DNA from 3 places in the Bacillus sp. F9_6S_D1_P_5 genome. Region 3 is predicted to be linked to each of the others. Evidence: riboswitches for the same ligand, from Rfam matches in the RefSeq annotation. Region 3 holds a riboswitch; each other region holds the start of a gene.
The links. Region 3 has a riboswitch for S-adenosylmethionine ahead of ACUXEY_RS20875 (methionine ABC transporter ATP-binding protein). Riboswitches for the same ligand answer to the same signal wherever they lie in the genome.
Positions count from the first base shown of each region.

Region 1: linked by a shared signal. The riboswitch ahead of ACUXEY_RS02640 (M20 family metallopeptidase) and the one ahead of ACUXEY_RS20875 (methionine ABC transporter ATP-binding protein) in region 3 are both predicted to bind S-adenosylmethionine.
Region 2: linked by a shared signal. The riboswitch ahead of ACUXEY_RS24190 (Na+/H+ antiporter NhaC family protein) and the one ahead of ACUXEY_RS20875 (methionine ABC transporter ATP-binding protein) in region 3 are both predicted to bind S-adenosylmethionine.

Region 1 is NZ_JBTREW010000001.1:533,082-537,367, forward strand. Features, by position in the region: gene ACUXEY_RS02635 (AAA domain-containing protein) at 1-1,721, shown strand, start outside; SAM riboswitch class I at 1,797-1,898, shown strand; gene ACUXEY_RS02640 (M20 family metallopeptidase) at 1,987-3,192, shown strand; gene ACUXEY_RS02645 (MDR family MFS transporter) at 3,517-4,286, shown strand, end outside.
Region 2 is NZ_JBTREW010000026.1:16,465-20,750, forward strand. Features, by position in the region: gene gltP (glutamate/aspartate:proton symporter GltP) at 1-1,139, shown strand, start outside; gene ACUXEY_RS24185 (ribonuclease FAU-1 family protein) at 1,206-1,724, shown strand; SAM riboswitch class I at 1,845-1,950, shown strand; gene ACUXEY_RS24190 (Na+/H+ antiporter NhaC family protein) at 2,045-3,361, shown strand; gene ACUXEY_RS24195 (lmo0954 family membrane protein) at 3,591-3,947, shown strand; gene ACUXEY_RS24200 (PspA/IM30 family protein) at 3,993-4,286, shown strand, end outside.
Region 3 is NZ_JBTREW010000019.1:22,430-26,715, forward strand. Features, by position in the region: gene ACUXEY_RS20850 (arsenate reductase family protein) at 1-286, shown strand, start outside; gene gcvH (glycine cleavage system protein GcvH) at 328-711, shown strand; gene ACUXEY_RS20860 (toprim domain-containing protein) at 1,056-1,400, shown strand; gene ACUXEY_RS20865 (thioredoxin family protein) at 1,404-1,712, shown strand; gene ACUXEY_RS20870 (hypothetical protein) at 1,867-2,211, shown strand; SAM riboswitch class I at 2,337-2,444, shown strand; gene ACUXEY_RS20875 (methionine ABC transporter ATP-binding protein) at 2,745-3,770, shown strand; gene ACUXEY_RS20880 (methionine ABC transporter permease) at 3,763-4,286, shown strand, end outside.

The DNA of each region.
Region 1 (4,286 bases), on a different contig from region 3:
CGGCTCATTATCAAAAAGGAAAATCGGTACTTGTATTAGCTCATAGTAATGCGGCAGTGGACGTATTAATGAGTGAAGTAACGAAGCAAATTGAGAAGAAAAAGAAATGGACACCTGGCGAAATTGTTCGTTACGGTTATAGCCAGCATGATCATATACGAAATCATGAAACGTTACTTGCGTCGAAGTTAGTTGAAACGACGAACGGATCTTGGGGAGAAGAAAGACTCTATTTAGAAGAAACACGACAAGATCTTCGCGAAAAGATTTTATCGTATAAAGCGACTTCTGCTGATAAGAAGCGTATACAAGAGATTGAAAGTGACCTTCGAAAGCAAAAAGCGAAAATTAAAGAAGTAGAAAAAGAATACATTGAAAATGCGAAAGTAATCGGCGCAACTTTATCGAAATGTGCCATTGATTCACTTATTTATGAGCGTACATTTGATTTAGTTGTCGTAGATGAAGTGAGTATGGCATATGTTCCGCAAATTGCATTAGCTGCTTCACTTGGAAAACGCATCGTCGTTTGTGGGGACTTTTTACAGTTACCTCCAATTGCGATGGCGAACCATGAACTCGTTCGAAAATGGCTTGGGGAAGATATGTTTTATCATGCTGGAATTGTTGAGTCTGTCAATAAATCAGAAGCACATCCAAACCTCTTCATGTTGCAGGAGCAAAGGCGTATGCATGCAGATATTTCGAAGTTTACAAACTCATTTATTTATAAAAATAGAGTATATGATCATCCGTCTGTTTCAGAGCGAAAAGAACTTGCGCAACTACAACCGTTCGCAAATGAGGCGAGTGTTTTATTTGATACGGGATTAATGGGCGCTTTTTCGTTAAAAGACGCTGCATCTGGTTCTCGTTTTAACATTATGTCTGGTTTAGTAGCGATGCAAATGATGTTAATTGGATTGTTAGACGGTGTTCAATCGATCGGTGTTGTTACACCTTACAGAGCACAATCCCGTTTCTTATCAACGTGTATCAGGGAAATATTGCAGAGAACGAAATATCAAAATATACCAGTTTTAGCAGCAACAGTTCATAAGTTTCAAGGGTCTGAAAGAGATATGATGATATTTGATACAGTGGATAGTTATCCGCAAGAACGACCTGGTGTATTATTCTTTGACCATAAAAATCATCGCCTCGTCAATGTAGCAGTGACAAGGGCGAGAGGGAAGTTCATTCAACTATCAGATTGTCATTATATGCGTAAAAATCTTTCGAGAAAACAAGCGTTATCGCAATTAACAGCTCATATAGAACGTCACGGAGATGTGTATGATCGCACGACATCAAGACAATTGTGGGAGCGAAAAATTTCGAAACGATTACGTTGGTTTATGGAAATGAATCTTGAAGAGCCGAAAGGGTTATTGAAAGATATTTTAGCCGCAAAACGAAAAATTATTATTTCACTTCCAAGTACAAAACAAGTGGATAAGCGAGTATGGCAAGCATTAATGCGTACAAATGCGCAAATAACAGTGTATAGTGATGGACCAGTTCCATTAAAAAATGTAAAGTTACAAAGACAAAACAAAGCATTCCCATTTATCGTAATTGATGATGAAATCTTCTGGGCAGGCGCGCCACTCACATCCCAAATGATGTTTGAAGGTAGTACGGAATTTCCGTACGTATGTGCAAGACTGCAAGCACCAGAAACAATTGGTGTATTAAAAGGGTTTTTAGATATCCGGTAAATTCGGATAGGAATTCCTTGACTTTTAATCAGAATGAACTTAGAATGAATGTAATTTAATATAATTTTATGAAAATTCTTATCGCGAGAGGTTGAGGGACTGGCCCTATGACACCTCGGCAGCGGATTCATTATGAATACTGTGCCAATTCCAGCAAGGTAACTTGAAAGATAAGAAAGAAGCTCATTTTGACTGTATATGCAGAAGCCTCTTTCTATCTTTTAGAAAGAGGCTTTTTTACGTGAAAATATAAGGGGGAAGAAAAATGGGAGCTACTGGAGTAACGTCACAAAGAAAAACAATCGAAGAGAGTATTGAAAGAAATAAGGAAAAGTACATAGAAACAAGTCATGATATTCATGCGAATCCGGAGATAGGTAACCAAGAGTTTTACGCATCAAGAACGTTAAGTTTATTGCTAGGGAGCGCAGGGTTTCAGTTGCAGCACAATATAGCTGGACATGAAACAGGTTTTATCGCGCGAAAAAGCTCAGGAAAACAAGGACCAGTTATCGCATTTTTAGCTGAGTATGACGCTTTACCAGGACTTGGTCATGCGTGTGGTCACAATTTAATTGGCACAATTAGCGTTGCGGCAGCAATCGCATTATCAGAAACGCTTGAAGAAATTGGGGGAGAAGTTGTCGTGTTTGGAACACCAGCTGAAGAAGGAGGACCAAACGGTAGTGCAAAAGCGAGTTATGTAAAGGCTGGTTTATTTAAAGATATTGATGCGGCACTTATGATTCATCCGAGTGGAAAAACAGCGACAACGAGTCCATCACTAGCAGTCGATCCACTTGATTTTCATTTTTACGGAAAAGCAGCTCACGCCGCAGCTTCACCAGAAGAAGGAATTAACGCATTAGATGCGGTCATTCAGCTGTATAACAGCATTAACGCACTTCGCCAACAACTTCCGTCAGATGTGAAAATTCATGGCGTTATTACTGAGGGCGGAAAAGCACCTAACATTATTCCTGACTACGCTGCAGCAAGATTCTTCATCCGCGCAGCAACGAGAAAAAGATGTGCGGAAATAACAGAGAAAGTAAGAAATATCGCAGAGGGAGCAGCATTAGCAACAGGTACGAAAGTGAAAATTCATCAATTCCAAAATGAAATCGATGAACTACTCGTAACAAAAACATTTAATGAAGTCGTAGCCGAAGAGCTAGAATTACAAGGTGAAGACGTAAATCGGAAAGAAAGATTTGGCATCGGCTCAACAGACGCAGGAAACGTAAGTCAAGTCGTACCGACCATTCATCCGTACATTAAAATTGGTTCAGACGATTTAATTGCACATACGAATGAATTTAGAGAAGCAGCACGTTCAGAACTTGGAGACAAAGCGTTAATTACATCAGCAAAAGCACTAGCAAATACGGCGTATCGATTAATTACGGAAGAAGGATTGTTAGATAAGGTGAAGGAGGAGTTTAAAGAGGCGCAGAGGAATCAAGGGTAAGGCGCTTTTTCGAATATAAATCTAATTCATATGCAGAAATAATAGAAAAGAACATTGAAAAATCAATGTTCTTTTCTATTTATGAATCATTTATTTCTTTAGTGATATCTTAAATCTGGTCTAGTCTAGTTTAATAGTAACGGTGATCTGTGAGTTCGAATTGCATTAAAGGATAATAACTAGAGAATGTGTTGTAATTAAAATTTATATTTCTATATTAATTTGTAAAATAAATTCAATTTATGTTATTATATTTCCCTTGGACTGACAGTTTATAGAATGTATAGTGAATATTTGACAAGTTAAAATAGGGGATGTATTACGTTGAAATGGTTATCTTGGGACAGAAATTTAAAAACTAGATTGATTGGCGAAACTATGTTCAATACATTGTTTTGGATGTATTTTCCGTTTATGGCAATATACTATAGCGATGCTTTTGGTAAAGCAATTGGCGGAATTTTAATGGCAATTATACCTCTTGTAGGCATAATAGGTAATTTGTTAGGTGGATATTTAGCTGATCGATTAGGGCGTCGACCTGTCATGCTATTAGGCACAATCATACAAGTAGCAATGTTTGCGGTTTTTGCTTTATCTCATTCACATTGGATTAATTATTTAGCCTATATCGGTATTGGAATTAGCGGGGCAATATACAGTCCAGCAAGTTCTGCAATGATAGCTGATATAGTGCCAGAAAAGGATAGAAGGGTAGTCTTTGCCACTTTTGTTACAGCAAATAATATTGGTGCTGTATTTGGACCAGTGTTAGGTTCATTTTTCTTCTTTCATTATCGAAGTGAATTGTTATGGACTTGTACAATTGTTACATTTATTTATTTTATAGCAATCTATTTCATAATTAGAGAAACGTTTCCAAAAGCTTCTAAAAATAATAGGGACAAAAACAAAATATCGAAAATCTTTAAAGAACAATGGAATAATTATACGAAAATCTTTAGTGATAAAATTTTCGCTCTTTATATAGTTGCTGGAATATTCATTATGATAGCTTTCATGCAACTCGATCTTTACCTTGCGTTATATGTAAAAGAATTTGTACCAACACAATCTCTTTTCTCATGGAGTAC
Region 2 (4,286 bases), on a different contig from region 3:
TTAAAATGATCGTTGTACCGATTGTTGTAGCAAGTATTGTTGTTGGAGTTGCTGGTGTTGGCGATGTTAAAAAATTAGGTCGACTAGGCGGAAAAACAATTATTTACTTTGAAATCATTACAACAATTGCAATTATTGTCGGTCTATTAATTGCGAATATTTTCCAACCAGGAAAAGGCGTAAATATGGAGCAGTTAACAAAGACAGATATTTCGAAATATACACATACGACAGAGCAAGTACAAAGTCATTCATTTGCAGATACATTTGTAAATATTGTTCCAACGAACATTATGAAGTCATTAGCTGACGGAGATATGCTTGCTATTATCTTCTTCTCTGTATTATTTGGTTTAGGTGTAGCAGCAATTGGTGAAAGAGGAAGACCGGTTCTTCAATTTTTCCAAGGTGTAGCTGATGCAATGTTTTACGTAACAAATCAAGTTATGAAATTTGCACCATTTGGTGTGTTTGCGCTAATTGGAGTTACAGTTTCTACATTTGGTCTCGCTTCATTAATTCCATTAGGGAAATTATTAATTGTAGTATACGGAGCAATGATTTTCTTCGTTGTAGTCGTATTAGGGATTACAGCGAAAATATTTGGAATTAACATTTTCCAATTCTTTAAGATTCTAAAAGACGAGCTGATCTTAGCATATTCTACAGCTAGTTCAGAAACAGTTTTACCGAAAATCATGGAGAAAATGGAGAAGTTTGGTTGTCCGAAAGCAATTACATCTTTCGTTATTCCGACAGGTTATTCATTTAACTTAGATGGATCAACTTTATATCAAGCAATTGCGGCTATTTTCTTAGCACAAATGTACGGTATTGATTTATCTATTACACAACAAATTACATTATTACTTGTATTGATGGTAACATCAAAAGGTATCGCAGGCGTACCGGGCGTATCATTCGTTGTATTATTAGCGACACTTGGTACAGTAGGTATTCCACCTGAAGGTTTAGCATTCATCGCTGGTATTGACCGTATTTTAGATATGGCTCGTACAGCAGTTAACGTTGTAGGTAACTCTTTAGCAGCTGTAGTTATGTCTAAGTGGGAAGGTCAGTATGACGCTGAAAAAGGACAAGCCTACTTGAAAGAAATTTCTAATAAGCAAGCAGCTTAATTATAATTTGAACAAGCTCTCACATAATATGTGGGGGCTTTTCTATATAGAAGGGGAGCAGACGTAATGAAACGTAAATATGGTGACGGTTCTTCGTGGAAGCGACTACTAGAGAAGAATTATACGGTTAAGCAAATAGAAGAGGGAATGCTAGGAATACTGGAAATAAAAAAGGTGAGAGAACCGAGTTGTAAAGAATATGACGGTAAAGAGCTATGTATTGCTGGCAATCAGTATACGTGGATTCAATATTTCATAGACGGGAAAAACTTTGCGATTACCGCTATGTTAGATGATCAAAAAGAATTAGTGCAATATTATATCGATGTGGCGAAAGAATATGAAATAGACGAGCGTGGTTTACCGTATTTTGATGATTTATATTTAGATGTAGTGTTATTACCGAATGGTAAGATGTATGTGCTAGATGAAGATGAGCTAGAGGATGCTTATAAAAGTGGCGATGTTACAAAAGAAGAGTATGAGTTAGCTTGGTACACTACGAAATGGATAATAGATGCAATAAAAAATAGTGAATTTTATTGGATTTCAATATTGGAAGAAGAAATCAAAAAGTTAAAATGATTGTTGTATTCAAATTTTTGCATAATTACCAAAAAAATCTATACAAAAAATAATTGACTTTTGTTTTGTAAGCGAGTAAAGTTAGGGAAGAAATTATTATTAAAAAATAAATATGAAACCTTCTTATAAAGAGAGGCGGAGGGACTGGCCCTACGATGCCTCGGCAGCGGACTCGATTTCAGAGTGCTGTGCCAAATCCAGCAAGCATGTGCTTGAAAGATGAGAAGAGCGTTTCTTATAGATGTATAAGACCTCTTCTCATTGGAAGAGGTCTTTTGTTATTCATTAGAAAAAGGTTGAAACTAGGGAGAGATGGTACTTTGAAAGAAACGAGAGGAAATGGTTTGGCTTTATTACCACTTGGGATATTTTTGGCGCTATTTATTGGTTCTGGAATTATTACAGGTGATTTCTATAAATTGCCGATACTTGTAGCAATTTCAATTGCTGTAGGGGTTGCTTTAGCAATGAACCGTAAAGAAAGCTTTAATGTAAAAGTAGAACGATTTGCTAAAGGTGCAGGGAACCCAGATATTATGATTATGGTTCTAATTTTTGTCCTGGCAGGAGCATTTTCTGAAACAGCAAAAGGGATGGGCGGCGTTGATTCTACAGTTAACTTAGCGTTATCCATTTTACCGCAAGGATTTATCGTAGCTGGAATTTTTGTTATAGGGGCATTTATTTCATTGGCGATGGGAACTTCAATGGGAACAATTGCTGCATTAGCACCAATTGCTGTAGGTATTAGTGGGCAAACTGATATCTCCATTGCACTTACGATGGCTACTGTTGTTGGCGGGGCGATGTTTGGTGATAATTTATCATTTATTTCAGATACAACAATCGCAGCTGTACGTTCACAAGGAACAGAAATGAAAGATAAGTTTAAAACGAACTTTTTAATTGTACTACCAGCAGCGATTATTACAATTGTACTATTAGTAATCATTACTTTAGGAAGCGACACGCAAATTAAAGCACATAGCTTTGACTGGATAAAGATTTTACCGTATGCAGGAGTACTGATTACAGCATTACTTGGCTGGAATGTACTTATTGTATTAACTGGTGGAACTGTACTATCCGGCGTTATCGGTCTTTTAGATGGAAGTTATACGTTAGAGAGTTTCTTTAAAAGTGTAACGACTGGAATGGGCGGTATGATGGAGTTAGTATTACTTGCTATTTTAATTGGCGGTATGGTCGAACTAATTCAATATAATGGTGGCATTCAATATTTAATGAATATTTTAACACGTAACATTCGTTCAAAAAAAGGAGCAGAGTTTGGTATCGCTGGTTTAGTAGGTATGACGAATATGTGTACAGCGAATAATACGATTTCTATTATCTTTACAGGTCCGCTTGCGAAAAATATTGCAGATCAATATGAAATTGATCCCCGTAAATCAGCGAGTGTATTAGATCTTTTCTCATGCTGTGTGCAAGGATTAATACCATACGGCGCGCAAATGTTAACAGCAGCAGGATTTGCGGCGTTATCTCCAATTGAACTGTTACCATATGCGTTTTATCCGATCTTAGTTGGAGTATGTGGAATCATTTCTATATTAATTGGTTTCCCGAGGTTTTCTAAAGTAGCGGGAAAGAAAGAGTATCATAAAACAGCATAATGAAAAATGAAGTTTATGAAATGAAACGAAAGCCGTACAGAGAATGTCCTCTGTACGGCTTTTTATATGCGCTAAAAGAGTGAATGATACGATGCTACCGCATGTTTTTACAAAAGGCTGAATGCAACTCAGTCTTAAGTCTGAGTCGAAAACGGTTCTTAAGCTCGTTATGGAAAAAAGAAAAAATAGTTAAGATAAGAGTATCAAATCGAAGGGAGGCAAGCACAAGATGAAACAATTTCTAGCGTTTATCGCGGCTGGTATTTTAGCTTTAATTGCTCTTGGCAGTCTTGCTGGTATTATAGGATTCGCAATTGGAGCAGGAGTTGTGTACTGGAGCTATAAATCATTTGTGCGAGCACAATCATTTTTTGGAAAGTTAGCTTGGGGTATTGTTGGTTTAATCGGCTTGTCCATCGCCCTTTCTCATTCCCCAGCATTAATCGGTATTGCAGCATTAGTAGTTCTATACTACGGATACCGTGAGTGGAAAAAAGAAAAAGATGTAGTTGTTGATTCTGCTCCAGAAAGTTCTAAACCATATAGCAACTTTGAAGATGAGTGGAACAAGTTAATGAAAAACTAATATAAAATAAATCAAATTTATAAAGTAGAAGAGAGGAAGATTATAATGAAACAATCTTTATTCGGACGTGTACGCGATGCAATTTTAGCAGATTTTCATAATGTGTTAGATGAGAAAGAAAGAAAAAATCCAATCGCTATGTTAAACCAATATTTACGCGATAGTGAGCGTGAAATAACAAAAATTGAGAAATTAATTCAGCGTCATAAAACATTAAAATCTAATTTCGCTCGTGAGCTTGAGCAAGCACGTTATTTCGTGAATAAAAGATCAAAACAGGCTATTATCGCTCAAGAAGCAGGCGAATTACAGTTACACGAACGTGCATTAGAGGAAGTA
Region 3 (4,286 bases):
ATATGAGATGATTCATATTGTTGAAAATCCACCATCAAAAGAAGATTTACGTAATTTACATGAAAAAAGTGAATTACCATTAAAAAAATTCTTTAATACAAGTGGAATGCGTTACCGTGAACTTGGTCTGAAAGATAAGTTAAAGGATGCAAGTGAAGACGAAATGTACGAGCTTTTAGCATCTGATGGCATGTTGATTAAACGTCCAATTGTAACAGATGGAACGAATGTAACACTTGGTTTTAACGAAGAGCAGTTTGAAAGTGTGTGGAAAAAGTACCAATAAGGTATTTTTACATAATTAATACATTCACTGGAGGTACAGTCATGAGCATTCCAAATAATTTACGTTACTCTGAAGAACACGAATGGGTAAAAACTGAAGGTAATGAAGTTGTTATCGGTATTACTCACTTTGCACAAGGTGAGCTAGGCGATATCGTATTCGTTGAACTTCCTGAAGTAGGTGCAACAATCGAAGCTGACGAGCCATTCGGAAGCGTAGAATCTGTTAAAACGGTTTCTGAGTTATACGCACCTGTAAGTGGTAAAGTTGTAGCAGTAAACGAAGAATTAAGTGACCAACCAGAACTTGTTAACGAATCTCCATACGAGGGTGCATGGATGGTTAAAGTTGAACTTTCTGATGCAAGCCAAGTTGAGAAGTTATTAACTGCAGAAAAATATGCAGAAATGACAAACCAAGACTAATTATAGTCGACTAAAGGACAGCCTTTGTGCTGTCCTTTTTTATTTTGTGAAAAATAATGAACGTGGAATCATATACTAATTATCGTGTAGGAGAACGTTTTTTGGGAAAACTTTTTTGTTTAAGTTTTTATGATCTAGCTCCAGCGGCTAGAACAGTCGGTCATTTCACTCCTTCACTTGAGGCAAAAGGCGCCTCTAGTTCAGGGGTTCGGGTGCCCTCCTGTTCTGAACGAGCCGCCTCCGCTTTTCTTTTGCAAAAATAAACAGGAAACAACATGAAAATAACGAATATACTATATACTAAGTTAAAGGTTGTATAGTATATGGTGATCGGGTGATGACATATGATTTATGTGGAAAAAGTCATTATTGTAGAAGGTACATCAGATAGAAGAAAGATTGAATCTATTATTCGTGAACCGGTGGAAATTGTTTGTACAAATGGTACAATTGGTTTGTCGAAAATGGATGAGCTCGTTGATCAGTTTTTTGATAAGGAAGTGTATGTGCTAGTGGATGCTGATGATGCTGGAGAAAAGTTAAGGAAACAATTTCGAAAAGAATTTCCGCAAGCAGAGCATATTTATATTGATCGCTCGTACCGAGAAGTGGCAACTGCGCCATCTTCACACTTAGCAAATGTATTATGGGGAGCTGACATTGACGTTTATACAGAATATTTACGGTAAGGAATGATAGAAGTGATTGACTGGACAGGAGCCGAAGCAACAGCCCTAATAGAGAACGAAGAAAAAACAGTGTTATATGTATATACTCCAATGTGTGGAACATGCCAATTAGCAAAAAAGATGTTAACTGTCGTTGAGATGACAATTGAAGATTTGAAAATTGGAATGTTAGATTTAAATTATGCTCCGCATTTAGCGAAAGAGTATGGAATCGAAAGTGTACCGTGTTTACTTGTTTTTGAAAATGGGACACTCATGAAGAAGATATATGCATTTCATTCGGTTGAATATTTATATACGGAATTAAAGTAGGCGGCAAAGTTTTTGCCGCCTCGACATATTTCTCGGGAAATATGTCGAGATGCAGGGTGGTTACAGTATTTGTCGAGCGAAAATAACAGGATTGCTCTTTAGTGAGAGGGAATGGTATGTGTAATAGAAAGTGATATGAAGGATGTGATTTAGGGTGAAATTATATTCTTTGCTGCAATCATTTGTAAATTACGCTAATGGTCAATATCATTTAGAGCCGCTTTTAAGACAAGGAGAAAAAACTGTTAATTTCCGCTTTGGAGATGAGAGTTGTTCGTTACAAATTTCAAGAGATTATATAGAGTTGCTACATGAAGAAAGAGGAACGGAGCAAATCGTTTGTGTAGATGAAGAAGATGTAAAACAATTGGTGAACGGCAATGTAAGGTTGCAAATGTTAATGAACGATGGACGTGTACAATATTCGGGAACTTATCGAACGATGCTATTAGTTGAATCGATGTTTCACATATGTAAACCGATGTCAGTAGGTGCTTAAAATTCTGAAGTTTCATTTTTTGCTAAAATTTCTGTTGACATGGTGTGTGTATGTTGATACAATTCAATTCATAAAATATAGACAATTTCATAAATTACAAATCAGACGAAAATGTAATCTGATTTCTCTTATCAAGAGAGGTGGAGGGACTGTGCCCTGTGAAGCCCGGCAACCGTCAACTTATGTTGAAATGGTGCCAATTCCTGCAAAGCAAATGCTTTGAGAGATGAGAGAGAGGGATAATGTTGTTATATACGCACATAAACCTTTCTGCTTCTCTAAAGCAGAAAGGTTTTTTTATTGTTTGAATGTGGAGGACATTCAAATAATAAAAGTAGTGATAACGGTGGACTACACGCATTAAACATAAAAAATTGCGGAGTCGATCCAAAAATCTAGCTTAAGCGGCTAGAACAGTCGGTCGTTTCATCCCTTCCTATGAGGCAAAAAGCGCCTCTACGTCAGGGATTCGGGCGTCCTCTTGTTCTAAACGAGCCGCTTACGCTTTTTAAACAAAAAAGGGGTGATACACCATGATTCTATTAGAGAATGTAAAGAAAATATATAAAGCAAAAAGCGGTGATGTCACTGCTGTAGATAACGCCAATTTAAAAATAGACAAAGGTGAAATCTTTGGTGTTATCGGATATAGTGGCGCTGGGAAAAGTTCTTTAATCAGATTGTTCAATCAATTAGAGAAACCAACTTCTGGCCAAATTACAATTGCAAATCGCGTGATTTCAGCAATTACAGGAAGTGAACTTCGTAAGGCAAGGCAAGAAATCGGAATGATTTTTCAACACTTCAACTTACTTTGGTCACGAACTGTACGCGAAAATATCGAGTTCCCACTTGAGATTGCAGGTGTTGATAAGGCGAAGAGAAGAAAACGTGTGGATAAGTTAATTCATCTTGTTGGATTAGAGGGAAGAGGAGACGCGTATCCATCTCAGCTGAGCGGAGGACAAAAGCAACGCGTCGGTATTGCAAGAGCATTAGCTAACAATCCACAAGTGCTTTTATGTGATGAAGCAACATCAGCTCTTGATCCAGAAACGACAGATCAAATTTTAGATTTATTATTAGATATTAATAAGCGTCTCGGTTTAACAATTGTACTTATTACACATGAGATGCATGTGATTCGAAAGATTTGTAATCGAGTAGCGGTAATGGAGAAAGGAAAGATTGTAGAAACGGGTCCAGTACTTGATGTATTCCGTAATCCGCAGAAAGACATTACGAAACGATTTGTACAGCAGTTAACGGATTCTGAAGATACAAATGAAACGATTGAAAGTTTAATTGAAAAATATCCAGATGGTAAAGTAGTTCGTTTGCAGTTTATCGGTGAGGCTGTAGAAAGACCAGTACTTCAAAGGTTGATGCAACGCAGTGATATAGAAGTTAGCATTTTGCAAGGGAATATCGCACAAACGAATAACGGTTCTTACGGTAGTTTAGTTGTTCATTTAAATGGTGAGGAAACAGCGATTCAGCAAGCAATAGAGGGAATACATCAAGATCAAGTAGAGCTGGAGGTGATTGCACATGGATAAGTTACTCACAAATGTTGATTGGAATCAAATGTTAGAAGCAACTGGTGAAACGTTATATATGACGGCAATCGCAGCTCTTGCCACATTTGTTTTAGGACTAATTTTAGGATTGTTACTTTTCATGACGGCGAAAGATAATTTATGGGAAAACAAAACGGTTAATACAGCGATTGGAGCGTTCGTAAACATTTTCCGTTCGATACCGTTCATCATTTTAATTATTTTATTAATCCCATTCACAAAGATCTTGCTTGGAACAATTCTTGGAGCAAGTGCAGCGTTGCCAGCTCTAATTATTGGAGCGGCACCATTTTACGCAAGAATGGTTGAAATTGCACTTCGTGAAATTGATAAAGGTGTAATCGAAGCTTCAAAAGCGATGGGAGCAAAAACAAGCACAATTATTTTGAAAGTGTTAATTCCAGAATCATTACCAGCGTTAGTATCTGGTATTACGGTTACGACAATTGCTTTAGTAGGCTATACAGCGATGGCGGGAGTTGTTGGTGCTGGTGG